2 regions of the Streptomyces sp. NPDC090798 genome follow, and region 2 is predicted to be linked to the other one. Evidence: riboswitches for the same ligand, from Rfam matches in the RefSeq annotation. Region 2 holds a riboswitch; the other holds the start of a gene.
What was found. Region 2 has a riboswitch for thiamine pyrophosphate ahead of ACIQTP_RS21610 (thiamine ABC transporter substrate binding subunit). Riboswitches for the same ligand answer to the same signal wherever they lie in the genome.

Region 1 (7,306 bases), on a different contig from region 2:
CATCTGCTGCGGACCCTGGTCCACGAGGGCTATCTGTGCCGTGACAAGGGGCTGTTCTTCCTCGGTGAGGCCGCCGAGCGGTTGGGCAGCAGCGGAGCGCAGCAGAAACGTCGCAGCACGGTGAGCGAGACGCTCGCCCAGTGGTGCGATTCGATTGGTGCGCCCGTGTACTACGCGGTCTACCGTGACGGCGAGATCGAGGTCATGAGCGTCGCCGACACCCCAGGGAATCCGGCGGTGGAGGAGTGGGCGGACTTCCGGGAGACCGGACACGCCCATGCGATCGGCCAGTGTCTGCTGTCCCAGCTCGACGAGAAGGCCCGCCGGGATCATCTCGACCGCTACCCCGTGCAGTCGATCACTCCCTACACGGTGCGCGACAACGCCAGTCTGCTGCGGCGACTGGAACGGACGGGGCGGATGGAGCCCGTCATCGAGCGCCAGGAGTACGCGCTGGGCACGGTCTGCGCGGCACTTCCCATCACGGTCGGCACAACTGCCGCGGCGATGGCCATTTCCCTCCCTCTTCACCAGGCCGATCGACTGCTGCCTGCGGCACGACAATTGCAAGGTGAGATCGGCAGACTACTGGGGACACTGTCGATCTCTATCAGCATCTGAAAACTCACTCCTTGTGATCTCTTGTGTACGTTGAGCAATATTTCAGCAGAGTCAGGGGGATGATTCCTGGCCAGTCGACGGCAAACGACGGGGTAGGCGATGCGCGAGTCGGTACAGGCAGAGGTCATGATGAGCTTCCTCGTTTCGGAGGAGCTCTCTTTCCGCATTCCGGTGGAGCTGCGATACGAGACCTGTGATCCCTACGCCGTGCGGCTGACCTTCCACTTGCCCGGCGACGCGCCCGTGACCTGGGCGTTCGGGCGGGAGTTGCTGATCGACGGCGTGGGACGGCCGTGCGGTGACGGGGATGTGCACATCGCGCCCGCCGACCCGGAGGCGTTCGGCGAGGTGCTGATCCGGCTCCAGGTGGGTGGCGACCACGCGCTGTTCCGGTCCGGGGCCGCGCCGCTCGTGGCCTTCCTCGACCGCACGGACAAACTGGTGCCGCTGGGGCAGGAGCGCTCCCTCGCGGACTTCGACACCCATCTCGACGAGGCGCTGGACCGCATCCTGGCGGAGGAGCAGAGCGCGGGCTGAAGCCCCCCAGCACCCCTCAAGTGGAGTAACGCTTCCTCACCGGTGACGCGGGCGTGGGGAGGCTTCAGCGCTTGCGGCGACGGCCTTTCCCGCCGCGTGCCGGCGTCCTGCTCTCGACAGGCTCCATGGCGGCGGCCGGGGCTGCCGGGCGGTCCGCGGAGACGACCAGGGCGGCCAGCAGCGTGGTCACCGGCACCGAGGCGACCAGGCCGATCGAGCCGACCAGGGTGCGCACGATCTCTTCGGCGACCAGTTCGCTGTTGGCGACCGTACCCACACTGCTCTGCGCGATCGAGAAGAGCAGCAGCAGGGGCAGCGCGGCACCCGCGTACGCCAGGACGAGCGTGTTGACGACCGATGCGATGTGGTCACGGCCGATCCGGATGCCCGCGCGGTACAGATCGCGCCAGCCCATGGTCGGGCTGGCCTCGTGCAGCTCCCAGACCGCCGATGTCTGCGTCACCGTCACGTCGTCGAGCACACCGAGCGAACCGATGATGACGCCCGCGAGCAGCAGACCGCTCATGTCGATGGACGGATACAGGCCGTGGATCAGACCGGTGTTGTCGTCCGTGTTGCCGGTCAGCGCCGCCCAGCCGATGAACTCCGAGCCGAGGATGCCGATCAGTACCAGGGAGAGCAGGGTGCCGAGCACCGCCACCGAGGTACGGGCCGAGAGGCCGTGGCACATGTAGAGCGCGATCAGCATGATGGCGCTCGCCCCGACCACGGCCACGACCAGTGGATTCGAGCCCTGCAGGATCGCGGGCAGGATGAAGAAGGTCAGGATCAGGAAGCTGATGGCCAGTGCGACCAGCGCCATGACACCGCGCATCCGGCCCACCACCACGACGGCCAGTGCGAAGATCCCGGCGAGCAGCGCCATCGGGAACTTCCGGTTCACATCGGTTACCGAGTACTGCAGGTCCCTGGGCGCGGAGGGCTCGTACGCGGCCACGACCTTCTCGCCCTCGTGCAACTGCCGTGACTGGTCAGGCTGGATGATCTCCGTGAACGTACGGCCCTTGTCCTTGCCGGTGTCGATCCGGATCGTCGCCTTTTTGCAGTCGCCCGTCGCCTGTTGCTGCGCGGAGGAGCCCTCGGCGGTGGACGTGTCGCCGGTCGGGGTCTCCCCCGACGCGTTCACGGACTTGCAGCTGACCTTGTCGACCTTGGTGACCGTGGCCTGCTGGGTCTGCCGGTCGAAGCCGACGCCGGTGCGCTCGTGGGAAGGGGCGCCACCGGGCCAGAGCACCGCGAGACCCACAACGACCGCGGCGGCGAAGGGGATCAGAATGGCCGCGATGACCTTGCGCAGATGCTTGGAGACGGGTGTGGCGGGCCCATGGCTGTGACTGTGCGAGTGCCCAGATCCGTGCCCGTCCCCAGGGCCGTGCCCATTCCCCGGCCCACCTCCATTCCCAGGGCCGTCCCCAGACCCAGACCCATGTCCGTGTCCGTCCCCGGGGCCGTGCCCGTGTCCCTCGCCCGGCCCGTGCCCGTGCCCGCCCCCTGGACCGGGACCGGGGCCACCGCCCGGCCCGTATCCGCGGCCGTCTCCGGAGCGCGGTCCATAGCCGTCTCCGGGACCGCGTCGGCGCGGCGGCTCGGACGGCGGGAACGGGGGCTGCTGCGTTGTGGTCACCGACCGATCATCGCAAGAACGGCGAGGGCCCTCTGTTCACCGCGCCAGATATGACGCTAGCGTGGAGTCACCTTTGCACACGCGGGAGCTCGGAGCACCGGGCTGAGAGGGCGCTGACCTCCGTCTTAGCGATGTTTCACGTGGAACGAGTGATGTTTCACGAGGGACGTCGGCAGACGGAATCCGCTGCGTCGACCGCCGAACCTGTTACCGGGTAATGCCGGCGTAGGGAGTAGGTCTCATGACCAACAAGGACGTACGCACGCCTGCCTCCAGCCAGATGGACGGGGCGCCTGCCGCGCCCGAGGGCGAACAGCCGCGGGAGGCCGGGAAGTCCATCGGCTGGCACAAGGGATACGTCGGGGGTTCGCGCCCCGATCTGCGGGTGCCGGTCCGTCAAGTGCACCTCACCAACGGGCAGTCGGTCACGCTGTACGACACCTCCGGCCCGTACACCGATCCGATCGTCGACACCGACGTACGCAGGGGCCTCGCGCCACTGCGCGAGAACTGGATCATCGCCCGCGGTGACACCGAGGAGTACGCGGGCCGTCCCGTCCGTCCCGAGGACGACGGAATCAAGCACACCTCGCCGCGAGGGGGCCTGCGCAACCTCGACGCGGTCTTCCCGGGTCGGCCGCGCCAGCCGCGCCGAGGTCGTCCCGGAGAGGCGGTCACGCAGCTCGCGTACGCCCGGCGGGGCGAGATCACGCCCGAGATGGAGTTCGTGGCGGTCCGCGAGAACGTCGACCCCGAGGTTGTACGCGAGGAGATCGCCGCCGGTCGCGCCGTGCTGCCCGCGAACGTCAACCACCCGGAGATCGAGCCGATGATCATCGGCAAGCGGTTCCTGGTGAAGGTCAACGCCAACATCGGCAACTCCGCCGTCACCTCCTCCATCGAGGAGGAGGTCGAGAAGATGACCTGGGCGACCCGCTGGGGCGCGGACACGGTCATGGACCTGTCCACCGGCCGCAATATCCACACCACGCGGGAATGGGTCCTGCGCAACTCCCCCGTCCCCATCGGCACGGTGCCGCTCTACCAGGCTCTGGAGAAGGTGGACGGCCGCGCCGAGGAGCTGACCTGGGAGATCTACAAGGACACGGTCATCGAGCAGGCCGAGCAGGGCGTGGACTACATGACGGTCCACGCGGGCGTGCGACTGCCGTACGTGCCGCTCACCGCCAACCGCAAGACCGGCATCGTCTCGCGCGGCGGCTCGATCATGGCGGCCTGGTGCCTCGCGCACCACAAGGAATCGTTCCTCTACGAGAACTTCGAGGAACTCTGCGAGATCCTCGCGGCGTACGACGTCACGTACTCGCTCGGCGACGGGCTGAGGCCCGGGTCGATCGCGGACGCCAACGACGCGGCTCAGTTCGCGGAGTTGAGGACGCTCGGGGAACTCAACACGATCGCGAAGCGTTTTCATGTACAGACGATGATCGAGGGCCCGGGACATGTCCCGATGCACAAGATCAAGGAGAACATCGACCTTCAGCAGGAGATCTGTGATGAAGCTCCGTTCTATACGCTCGGCCCGCTGACGACGGACGTCGCGCCGGCGTACGACCACATCACCTCAGGCATCGGTGCCGCGATGATCGCCTGGTGGGGCACGGCCATGCTCTGCTACGTCACGCCCAAGGAGCACTTGGGCCTGCCCAATCGTGACGACGTCAAGACCGGTGTCATCACCTACAAGATCGCCGCCCACGCAGCCGACCTCGCCAAGGGGCACCCAGGTGCGCAGGAATGGGACGACGCGCTGTCCGACGCCCGCTTCGAGTTCCGGTGGGAGGACCAGTTCAACCTGGCCCTCGACCCGGACACGGCACGGGAGTTCCACGACGAGACCCTGCCGGCCGAACCCGCCAAGACGGCGCACTTCTGTTCCATGTGCGGCCCGAAGTTCTGCTCCATGAAGATCTCGCAGGACATCCGCCGTGAGCACGGGGGCACGAAGGCCGAGATCGAGGAGGGCATGGCGCAGAAGTCCAAGGAGTTCGCCGCCGCGGGCAACCGGGTCTATCTGCCGCTCGCGGACTGAGCCGCACGCACGCGCGGTCGTGCCCGGAGCCGTTCGCGGCGTACATCAGGCAACGAACGGCTCCCGGGCCGGGTTCTCTCGGCAGACTGGGCGCATGACATCGACATCCATGAGCAAGGGCGCCAACCTTCCCGTCGCCGCCGGGGCGGTGCGGGCCGTGCTCGGCTGGAGAGGAGGGACCGGTGCGCCGGACGCCGATGCCTCGGCGCTGCTGCTCGGCCCGGGCGGACGCGTGCGGGACGACGGGGACTTCGTCTTCTACAACCAGCCGCAGCACGCCTCAGGCGCCGTACGGCATCTCGGGAAGCAGCGGGACGGCGCTGCCACGACGGACACCGTCGAGGTGGATCTGCGTGCCCTGGAACCGGAGATCGAGCGGGTCGTCCTGTGCGCCTCGGCCGACGGCGGCACCTTCGGTGAGCTGTCCGGACTGACGCTGCGGCTGCTCGATGCCGAGACCCAGCGGGAGTTCGCGCGCTTCGAGATGGAGGCCACGACGGAGACGGCATTCATCGGGGGTGAGCTGTACCTGCGGGGAGGCCAGTGGAAGTTCCGGGCGGTCGGACAGGGGTATGCGTCCGGGCTGGCCGGTCTCGCCACCGATTTCGGTATCAGCGTGGAGTCCGACGCGGCCGGTGCGTCCGGGGCGGAGCCGGCGGTTTCGCCCGGGGGCACGGCGGCGGTGTCGCCCGTGCTCCCGCCGACGGGCTCGAGGACGGCTGCTTCCTCCGCTGCGGTCGCCCCGCCAACACCCCCGGCACCCCCGGCACCCCCAACACCCCCGACGCCCCCGGCTTCCTCCTCGCGTCTCAGCAAGGGCGAGGAACGATTGCCCGTGGACATGCGCAAGCGGCTCTCGTTGCGCAAGGAGCAGGTGGCGGTCAGCCTGCGGAAGCACGGTGCGGAAGGGGTCACGGCGCGCGTCGTGCTGATCCTCGACGCCTCCGGTTCCATGTCGTTCCTTTACTCGAAGGGCGTCGTGGCCGATGTGGTGGAGCGGATGGCCGCGGTGGCGGCGCAGCTGGACGACGACGGGGTGATGCAGGCGTGGACGTTCGCCTCCCAAGCCGCCCGGTTGCCGGACCTGAGTCTCGGCGAGCTGCCCGAGTGGCTGGAACTCCATGTCCGGGTCGGTGAGCTGAGCCTGTTCCGGCGGAGCAAGAAGCAGCGCAAGGGTCTGCTGCCGGGGCAGGTGGACATGCGGGCGGTCGGTATCCAGAACGAGGAGCAGAAGGCGATCGCCGAGGTGCGTACGTATGTACGAGAGAACCCGGCTGTCGATCCCACGCTGGTGTTGTTCTTCTCCGACGGAGGTGTCTATCGGAACAAGGAGATCGAGCAGGAGCTGAGGGACGCGGTGGAGGAGCCGATCTTCTGGCAGTTCGTGGGCCTGGGGCGGTCGAACTACGGCGTGCTGGAGCGGTTCGACACGCTGCCCGGTCGGCGCGTCGACAACGTGGGGTTCTTCGCGGTGGACGACATCAGCGGCGTACCGGACCCGGAGTTGTACGACCGGCTGCTTTCGCAGTTCCCGGCCTGGATGACGGCGGCCCGGGGGCTCGGCATCATCTGACGGTGCGCGCCGGGGACCGGACGAGCGGGACGAGCGGGGCGGGCTCCGGTGAAGGGGCGGCCAGCGGCAAAGGGCCCGCGCCGTATCGGCGCAGGCCCTCGTTCCCGTCACCCCGGTGTCGGCCCGCCGGGTGTCACTCCGGCTGGTGCTCGGGCCCCCCGAAGTCCGGGCTCGTGAAGTCCGGGCTGGTGAAGCTCGGGCGCGGACCCGCAGCGGGGCCGCCGTCGGGGCTGCTGAAGCCCGGCCGGTTGTAGCCGAGGTGCGGCATGCGGCCGGTGGTCGGCGTCGGTGACGGACGGGTCAGTGCCGCCGAGCCAGGATCGGCGAGGGCCTCCCGGAGGAACGGCATGATGCCGCGTTCCAGCAGGGCCTCGCGCCAGGCTTCCCTGGCCCGGGCCACCTCCGCGTTGAGCTCGCCGGGCGCTCCGGCCTGGAGCGAGGACGAGCCGTTGCGCAGGGCGGTCAGCAAAAGCCCGGCCCCGGCGACCAGGATCGCGGCCGCCGTGACCGCGCCGAAGACCCACCCGGTGGTCAGGAGGGTCTGGGCGAACGCCAGCTCGGGGGTGAGGACCTTCAGGATGAACCCCACGAGCAGGAAGATCGCCGCGGCTGTTCCGGCGAGGACGGGGGCGAGCACCGCGACGACGGCAATGGCGCCGGCTCCGGCGGTCTCGGTGACCTCGCCCATGGTGGCGGCGAGCCCCATCGCGGTCGCGCCGGGCTCCGCGGAGCCGGCTCCTTCGCTCACGATTGGGGTGGACGGCGCCGGGCGGCGCAGTTCCTCGCGGACCTTCACGTAGTGCGCGTACTCGGTCGCGGCGGCCGCCGTGATGAGTGTGGTGGCGTTGAGCGCCATGGTGCGCAGCTGTTCGGCGTT
Region 2 (7,306 bases):
GTGAGAAGATCGGCACACTCGTGGGTGACCAAAGCGGCCGGCCCTGACCGGGACCGACCTCGGCCGGGGACAAGCCCGGGCCGGGGATGGACCCTGACCGGGGGATGGACAATGTCCTGCCGGTCCGGAACCGTGCAGGAATAAGACGCGACGCAGCCGGCCGCCACCCCGACGAGGAGCAGCTGCCGGGCCTACTCAGACACGCAGGAGCAAGTGGTGATCGAAGAGACCCTCCTCGAGGCCGAGGAGAAGATGGAGAAGGCCGTCGTGGTCGCCAAGGAGGACTTCGCCGCGATCCGCACCGGCCGTGCGCACCCGGCGATGTTCAACAAGATCGTGGCCGACTACTACGGCGCGCTGACGCCGATCAACCAGCTGGCCTCGTTCTCGGTGCCGGAGCCGCGCATGGCCGTGGTGACCCCGTTCGACAAGAGCGCGATGCGCAACATCGAGCAGGCGATCCGCGACTCCGACCTGGGCGTCAACCCGAGCAACGACGGCAACATCATCCGGGTGGTGTTCCCCGAGCTGACCGAGGAGCGCCGCAAGGACTACATCAAGGTCGCCAAGACCAAGGGCGAGGACGCCAAGGTGTCCATCCGCTCGGTCCGCCGCAAGGCCAAGGACGCGATCGACAAGCTGATCAAGGACGGCGAGGTCGGCGAGGACGAGGGCCGCCGCGCGGAGAAGGAGCTCGACGACACCACCGCGAAGTACGTCGCACAGGTGGACGAGCTCCTGAAGCACAAGGAAGCGGAGCTGCTCGAGGTCTGATGAACGACTCTTCCTGGGGGGCGCCGCCACAAGCCGGGTACTGGGGGCCGTCCGAGCAGGGGCCTGTCCAGGGGGCAGCCCCGGCGGGTCCCGCATACGATGCGCATAACGCGCAGCAGACTCGCCCCATGCCCATCGTGCCCGACGTACCCGCACACGGCGGAGACCAGGATGACGACCGGGGGGCCGCTCGGCTGAGTGGCCCCCTGTTCCGCGACGACACCCCGTCGGCGGGATCCCTCGGGACCCCGTCGCAGAAGCCGCAGGAGCCCATGCCCAGCCCCGCCCCACAGCCCGCCCCCGCACCGCAGAAGAAGAGTGCGGGACGCGATCTGGGTGCCGCGATAGGGGTCGGCGTCGGGCTCGGCGCGGTGATCGTCGCGTCGTTGTTCGTCGTCAAGGCCGTGTTCGTCGGGGTCATAGCGGTCGCCGTGGTGGTGGGCCTGTGGGAGCTCACGTCACGGCTCGAGGAGCGCAAGGGCATCAAGGCGCCGCTCGTCCCGCTGGCGGTGGGCGGTGCGGCGATGGTCGTCTCCGGTTACGTCCGGGGCGCCGAGGGCGCGTGGGTGGCGATGGCGCTCACCGCGCTGGCGGTCCTGGTCTGGCGGATGACGGAACCGCCCGAGGGCTATCTCAAGGACGTCACGGCGGGCGTCTTCGCGGCCTTCTACGTGCCGTTCCTGGCGACGTTCGTGGCCATGATGCTGACCGCCGACGACGGTCCGCGCCGCGTCCTGACGTTCCTGCTGCTGACGGTCGTCAGCGACACGGGCGCGTACGCGATCGGCTGGCGCTTCGGCAAGCACAAGCTGGCGCCGCGCATCAGCCCCGGCAAGACCCGTGAGGGCCTGTTCGGAGCGGTCACCTTCGCGATGGTCGGGGGCGCGCTGTGCATGCAGTACCTGATCGAGGACGGCACGTGGTGGCAGGGGCTGATCCTGGGCTTCGCGGTCGCGGCCACCGCCACGCTCGGCGACCTCGGCGAGTCCATGATCAAGCGGGACCTGGGCATCAAGGACATGGGCACCCTGCTGCCGGGGCACGGCGGCATCATGGACCGGCTGGACTCGCTGCTGCCGACGGCGCCGGTGGTCTGGCTGCTGCTGGTGCTCTTCGTGGGATCCGGCTGACCTGCGCACACGTCGGAGAGGGGCTCGTCGTCCACAGGGCGGCGGGCCCCTTTTCGTCGGGTGGCCGACGGGCCGGCGTCAGTGGTGGCCCAGGCCACCGCTGCCGAACGAGCCGCCGCCCCCGTCGTGCCAGCGTCCTCGCTTCTGCGACGGGCTCGTGCGGGTCGACATGTGGGTCAGCTCATACGGGGTGAGAGCGTGCTGGCCCTTGGCCACCTTGGGTACCTCGGCGGGCTCCCGGATCTCCCGCGTCTCGCGGACCGGGCCGCCCTGCGGCATGTGCGGCTGTTCCTCGGCGCGCGGCAGCCGCGGTGCGCGGGACCGCATGCGGCAGTTCAGCCAGAAGCTGCCGGCCAGGAGCGCGATGAGGGCCACCGCGATCACGAACAGCGCGACGCTGAACAGACCGCTGGGCTCCGCCAAGTACATCAATGCAGTGCTCATATCACTCAAATACCCGCAAATGGCCCAATAAACCGGCCGCCCCGACCCAGCGCCGGACGCCAGCCGGACCGTCGACGATCACCCCCGAAACCAGGGCCGCGGGTCACACCAATCGATCTGCGACACTGGTACAGCCATGCCTAAGCCCGGAGAACTCACATTCGTCGCCCCCCGCGGAGCCAAGAAGCCGCCGCGGCACCTCGCCGACCTCACGCCCGCCGAGCGTAAGGAGGCGGTTGCCGCGATCGGTGAGAAGCCGTTTCGCGCCAAGCAGCTCTCGCAGCACTACTTCGCGCGGTACGCGCACGACCCCGCGGAGTGGACGGACATCCCGGCCGCCGCGCGCGGCAAGCTCCAGGAGGCGCTGCTTCCCGAGCTGATGACGGTCGTGCGGCATCTGTCGACCGACCAGGACACCACCCGCAAGACCCTATGGCGCCTGTTCGACGGCACGCTCGTCGAGTCCGTGCTGATGCGCTACCCGGACCGGGTGACCATGTGCATCAGCTCGCAGGCGGGCTGCGGGATGAACTGCCCGTTCTGCGCCACCGGACAGGCCGGGCTGGACCGGAACCTGTCCACGGGCGAGATCGTGCACCAGATCGTGGACGGGATGCGGGCCCTGCGGGACGGCGAGATCCCGGGCGGCCCGGCGCGGCTGAGCAACATCGTCTTCATGGGCATGGGCGAGCCGCTCGCCAACTACAAGCGGGTCGTGGGCGCCATCCGCGCGCTCACCGACCCCGAGCCGGACGGGCTCGGGCTCTCGCAGCGCGGGATCACCGTGTCGACGGTCGGGCTGGTGCCCGCCATCCACCGGTTCTCCGACGAGGGCTTCAAGTGCCGCCTCGCCATCTCGCTGCACGCCCCTGACGACGAACTGCGCGACACCCTCGTCCCCGTCAACACGCGGTGGAAGGTGCGCGAGGTGCTGGACGCCGGCTGGGAGTACGCGGCCAAGTCCGGGCGCCGCCTGTCCATCGAGTACGCCCTCATCCGGGACATCAACGACCAGGCATGGCGTGGTGACCGGCTCGGGCGGCTGCTCAGGGGCAAGCCCGTGCACGTCAACCTCATCCCGCTGAACCCGACGCCGGGTTCGAAGTGGACCGCCTCGCGGCCCGAGGACGAGAAGGCGTTCGTCGAGGCGATCGCGGCTCACGGGGTGCCGGTGACCGTCCGCGACACCCGGGGCCAGGAGATCGACGGGGCATGCGGACAGCTGGCCGCGACCGAGCGATAGTCTGATCGGCGGCAGTGCCTGGCAGTGCCTTTTCAGCCGGCGCCGGTCAGCGCGGGTCAACTCCGGCCAGCGTCGGCCAGTGCCCGGACACTGTCAGTCAGTGCGGTTAGCAGTTGCAGTTTCATATTCCGACATCTTCATATTCCGACAGGGGAGCGCCACAGCGCTGAGAGTGCGGTAGCCGGAGCACCGGTGGGCCGCAGACCCTCTGAACCTTGCCCAGGTCATTCTGGGTAGGAAGTTCGGGCATCACTCAAGCTGTTGCGCCCTGCCCGGGAACCTTCCGAGGATCCCGGGCAGGGCCGCGTCTCTTCCTGGTCATCCCAGGAGGAATTCAGTGATAACCAAGAGGACGACCACGGCCTTCGTCATCGGGCTGGGCCTCGTCACGCTGTCCGCGTGCGGGTCCTCCGACAGCGGCGGCGCCGGGGACTCCAAGACCGTCACGCTCGTCAGCCACAACTCGTGGGCCGTGTCGAAGAGCGTGCTGCGGGACTTCGAGAAGCAGTCCGGTTACAAGGTCAGGGTCCTCAAGGACGGCGACGCCGGGCAGGCCGTCAACAAGGCCATCCTCACCAAGGACAATCCGCAGGGCGACGTCTTCTTCGGCGTCGACAACACCCTGCTGTCCCGTGCGCTCGACAACGGGCTGTTCCAGCCGTACGAGGCCAAGGGCTCCGACCAGATAGTCCAGCAGTACCGGATCGACCAGGACAAGCACCGGGTCACGCCCATCGACTCCGGTGACATCTGTGTCAACTACGACAAGGCCTACTTCAGCGAGCACAAGCTGGCCCCGCCGAGCTCCTTCGACGACCTGATCAAGCCCGCGTACAAGAGCCTCCTCGTCACCGAGAACGCGTCCACGTCCTCGCCCGGCCTCGGCTTCCTGCTCGGGACCGCCGCGAAGTACGGCGACGAGGGCTGGCAGGACTACTGGAAGAAGCTCAAGGCCAACGGCGTGAAGGTGGTCGACGGCTGGGAGCAGGCCTACAACGACGAATTCTCCGGGTCCGCGGGCGGGAAGAAGGCCAAGGCCGACCGGCCGCTGGTCGTCTCGTACGCCTCCTCCCCGCCCGCCGAGGTGATCTACGCCGACCCCCAGCCGAAGACCGCGCCGACCGGGGTCGCGAGCGGCACCTGCTTCCGCCAGGTCGAGTACGCGGGGCTGCTGAGCAACGCGAAGAACACCAAGGGCGGCAAGGCGCTCCTCGACTTCCTCATCAGCTTCAGGTTCCAGGAGGACATGCCGCTGAACATGTTCGTGTACCCGGTCCGTGAGACCGCCGAGGTGCCCCAGGTGTTCGTGAAGTTCGGCCCGCAGGCCGAGCACCCCGAGACCCTGGCCCCCGCCAAGATCGCTGACAATCGTGACCGGTGGGTCAAGTCGTGGACCTCGCTCGTACTGAAGTAGCGCCTCGAAGGAGCCGCAAGGAGAGCGCGACGCGGATCGGGCTGATGGCCCTGCCCGTCGCGTTCTTCGCCGTCTTCTTCGCCTACCCCGTCGCCGCGATCGTCGCCCGCGGCCTCAAGACCGACGGGGCCTGGCGGTTCGGACGGATCGGTGAGGTGCTCGCGCAGTCCGACATCCGGCACGTCCTGTGGTTCACCACCTGGCAGGCGCTCGCCTCCACGGTGCTCACGCTGCTGATCGCGCTCCCCGGCGCGTATGTCTTCGCACGCTTCGATTTCAGGGGCAAGCAGGTGCTGCGGGCGCTGGTGACCGTCCCGTTCGTACTGCCGACGGTCGTGGTCGGTACGGCGTTCCTGGCCCTGGTGGGCCGGGGCGGACTCCTCGACCAGCTGTGGGGCGTACGGCTGGACACCACCGTCTGGGCGATTCTGCTCGCGCACGTCTTCTTCAACTACGCGGTGGTCGTACGGACCGTCGGCGGGCTCTGGTCGCAGCTCGACCCGCGTCAGGAGGAGGCCGCGCGGATGCTGGGTGCCTCCCGCTTCGCGGCCTGGCGCAAGGTGACGCTGCCGGCGCTGAGCCCGGCCGTGGCCGCCGCCGCGCTGATGGTCTTCCTCTTCACCTTCACCTCGTTCGGTGTGGTGCAGATCCTCGGCGGCCCGACCTTCTCCACCCTCGAGGTCGAGATCTACCGGCAGACCTCGGAGATCTTCGACCTCGCGACCGCGGCGGTGCTGACGATCGTCCAGTTCGTCGCGGTCGGCGCGATCCTCGCCGTGCACGCCTGGACCGTACGCCGCCGGGAGACCGCCCTGCGTCTGGTGGCTCCGGAGACGACCGCGCGCCGACCCCGCGGGGCCGGTCAGTGGGCGCTGCTGGGCGGGGTCCTGGCGAGCATCCTCGTTCTCCTCGTCCTGCCGCTCGGGGTGCTGGTCCAGCGGTCCCTGGACGCACCCGGCGGCTACGGATTCGCGTACTACAAGGCGTTGACCTCGTCCGACAGCGGCGTCTTCCTGGTGGCGCCGATCGCGGCGATCGGCAACTCGCTGGAGTACGCGCTCGCCGCCACGGCCATCGCCGTCGTGATCGGCGGTCTGGCGGCCACCGCGCTCACTAGGCGGACCGGGCGTCTCGTAAGGGGTTTCGACGCGCTGCTGATGCTGCCGCTCGGCGTGTCCGCCGTGACCGTCGGGTTCGGCTTCCTGATCGCGCTCGACGAACCGCCGCTGGACCTGCGCTCCTCCTGGATCCTGGTGCCGCTCGCGCAGGCACTGGTGGGCGTCCCCTTCGTCGTACGCACCATGCTGCCGGTGCTGCGGGCGGTGGACGGACGGCTCCGGGAGGCCGCCGCCGTTCTCGGAGCGTCGCCCTGGCGGGTGTGGCGGGAGGTCGACCTGCCGATGGTGCGGCGGGCGCTGCTGATCGCGGCGGGGTTCGCCTTCGCCGTGTCGCTGGGCGAGTTCGGGGCGACGGTCTTCATCGCGCGGCCCGACAACCCGACCCTGCCGGTCGCCGTGGCCCGGTTGCTCGGGCGTGCGGGTGACCTCAACTACGGCCAGGCGATGGCCCTTTCGACGATCTTGATGGTGGTGTGCGCGGTGGCCCTGTTGCTGTTGGAGCGCATCCGCACCGACCGGACGGGGGAGTTCTGATGGCGCGGCCCGCGAAGCAAACGACAGAGGCGACAGAGGCGACAGGAGCGACAGGAGCGGTGCAGGAGACGCAGGAGGCGCAGGAGAGGCAGAAGGCGCGGGAGCGGACGCCGACGGAGCGTCCCCGGGGGCGGAACGCCCTGCTGAGGGTCGAGGCCGCGACCGTACGCTTCGGCGGTCGGCCGGTGCTCGACGCCGTCGGCCTCGACGTCGCCGAGCACGAGATCGTGTGTGTGCTCGGACCGAGCGGCAGCGGCAAGTCCACGCTGCTGCGGGCGGTGGCCGGACTGCAGTCGCTCGACGCGGGCCGCGTGCTCCTGGCGGGACGCGACCAGGCCGGGGTCCCCGCGCACAAGCGGGGCGTCGGCCTCATGTTCCAGGATCATCAGCTCTTCCCGCAGCGGGACGTGGGCGGCAATGTCGCCTTCGGGCTGCGGATGCACGGCGCGTCGAAGGGCCGACAGAGCGCACGGGTCGAGGAACTGCTGGAGCTGGTGGGGCTGCCCGGGGCCCGGGCGCGCGCCGTCGCCGCCCTCTCCGGTGGTGAGCAGCAGCGGGTCGCGCTGGCCCGCGCGCTCGCCCCGCGCCCCCGGCTGCTGATGCTCGACGAGCCGCTCGGTCAGCTGGACCGCTCGCTGCGGGAGCGGCT

Region 1: another riboswitch for thiamine pyrophosphate. It lies ahead of thiC (phosphomethylpyrimidine synthase ThiC); the one in region 2 lies ahead of ACIQTP_RS21610 (thiamine ABC transporter substrate binding subunit).

What each region holds. Positions count from the first base shown of each region.
Region 1 covers NZ_JBIVXA010000015.1:96,557-103,862, reverse strand. The annotation lists gene ACIQTP_RS29720 (IclR family transcriptional regulator) at 1-621, shown strand, start outside; gene ACIQTP_RS29715 (SsgA family sporulation/cell division regulator) at 721-1,158, shown strand; gene ACIQTP_RS29710 (YibE/F family protein) at 1,223-2,803, opposite strand; TPP riboswitch at 2,875-3,052, shown strand; gene thiC (phosphomethylpyrimidine synthase ThiC) at 3,045-4,856, shown strand; gene ACIQTP_RS29700 (VWA domain-containing protein) at 4,951-6,429, shown strand; gene ACIQTP_RS29695 (hypothetical protein) at 6,563-7,306, opposite strand, start outside.
Region 2 covers NZ_JBIVXA010000009.1:251,818-259,123, forward strand. The annotation lists gene pyrH (UMP kinase) at 1-47, shown strand, start outside; gene frr (ribosome recycling factor) at 217-774, shown strand; gene ACIQTP_RS21595 (phosphatidate cytidylyltransferase) at 774-1,904, shown strand; gene ACIQTP_RS21600 (DUF6479 family protein) at 1,983-2,348, opposite strand; gene rlmN (23S rRNA (adenine(2503)-C(2))-methyltransferase RlmN) at 2,485-3,591, shown strand; TPP riboswitch at 3,731-3,849, shown strand; gene ACIQTP_RS21610 (thiamine ABC transporter substrate binding subunit) at 3,932-5,005, shown strand; gene ACIQTP_RS21615 (ABC transporter permease) at 4,981-6,657, shown strand; gene ACIQTP_RS21620 (ABC transporter ATP-binding protein) at 6,798-7,306, shown strand, end outside.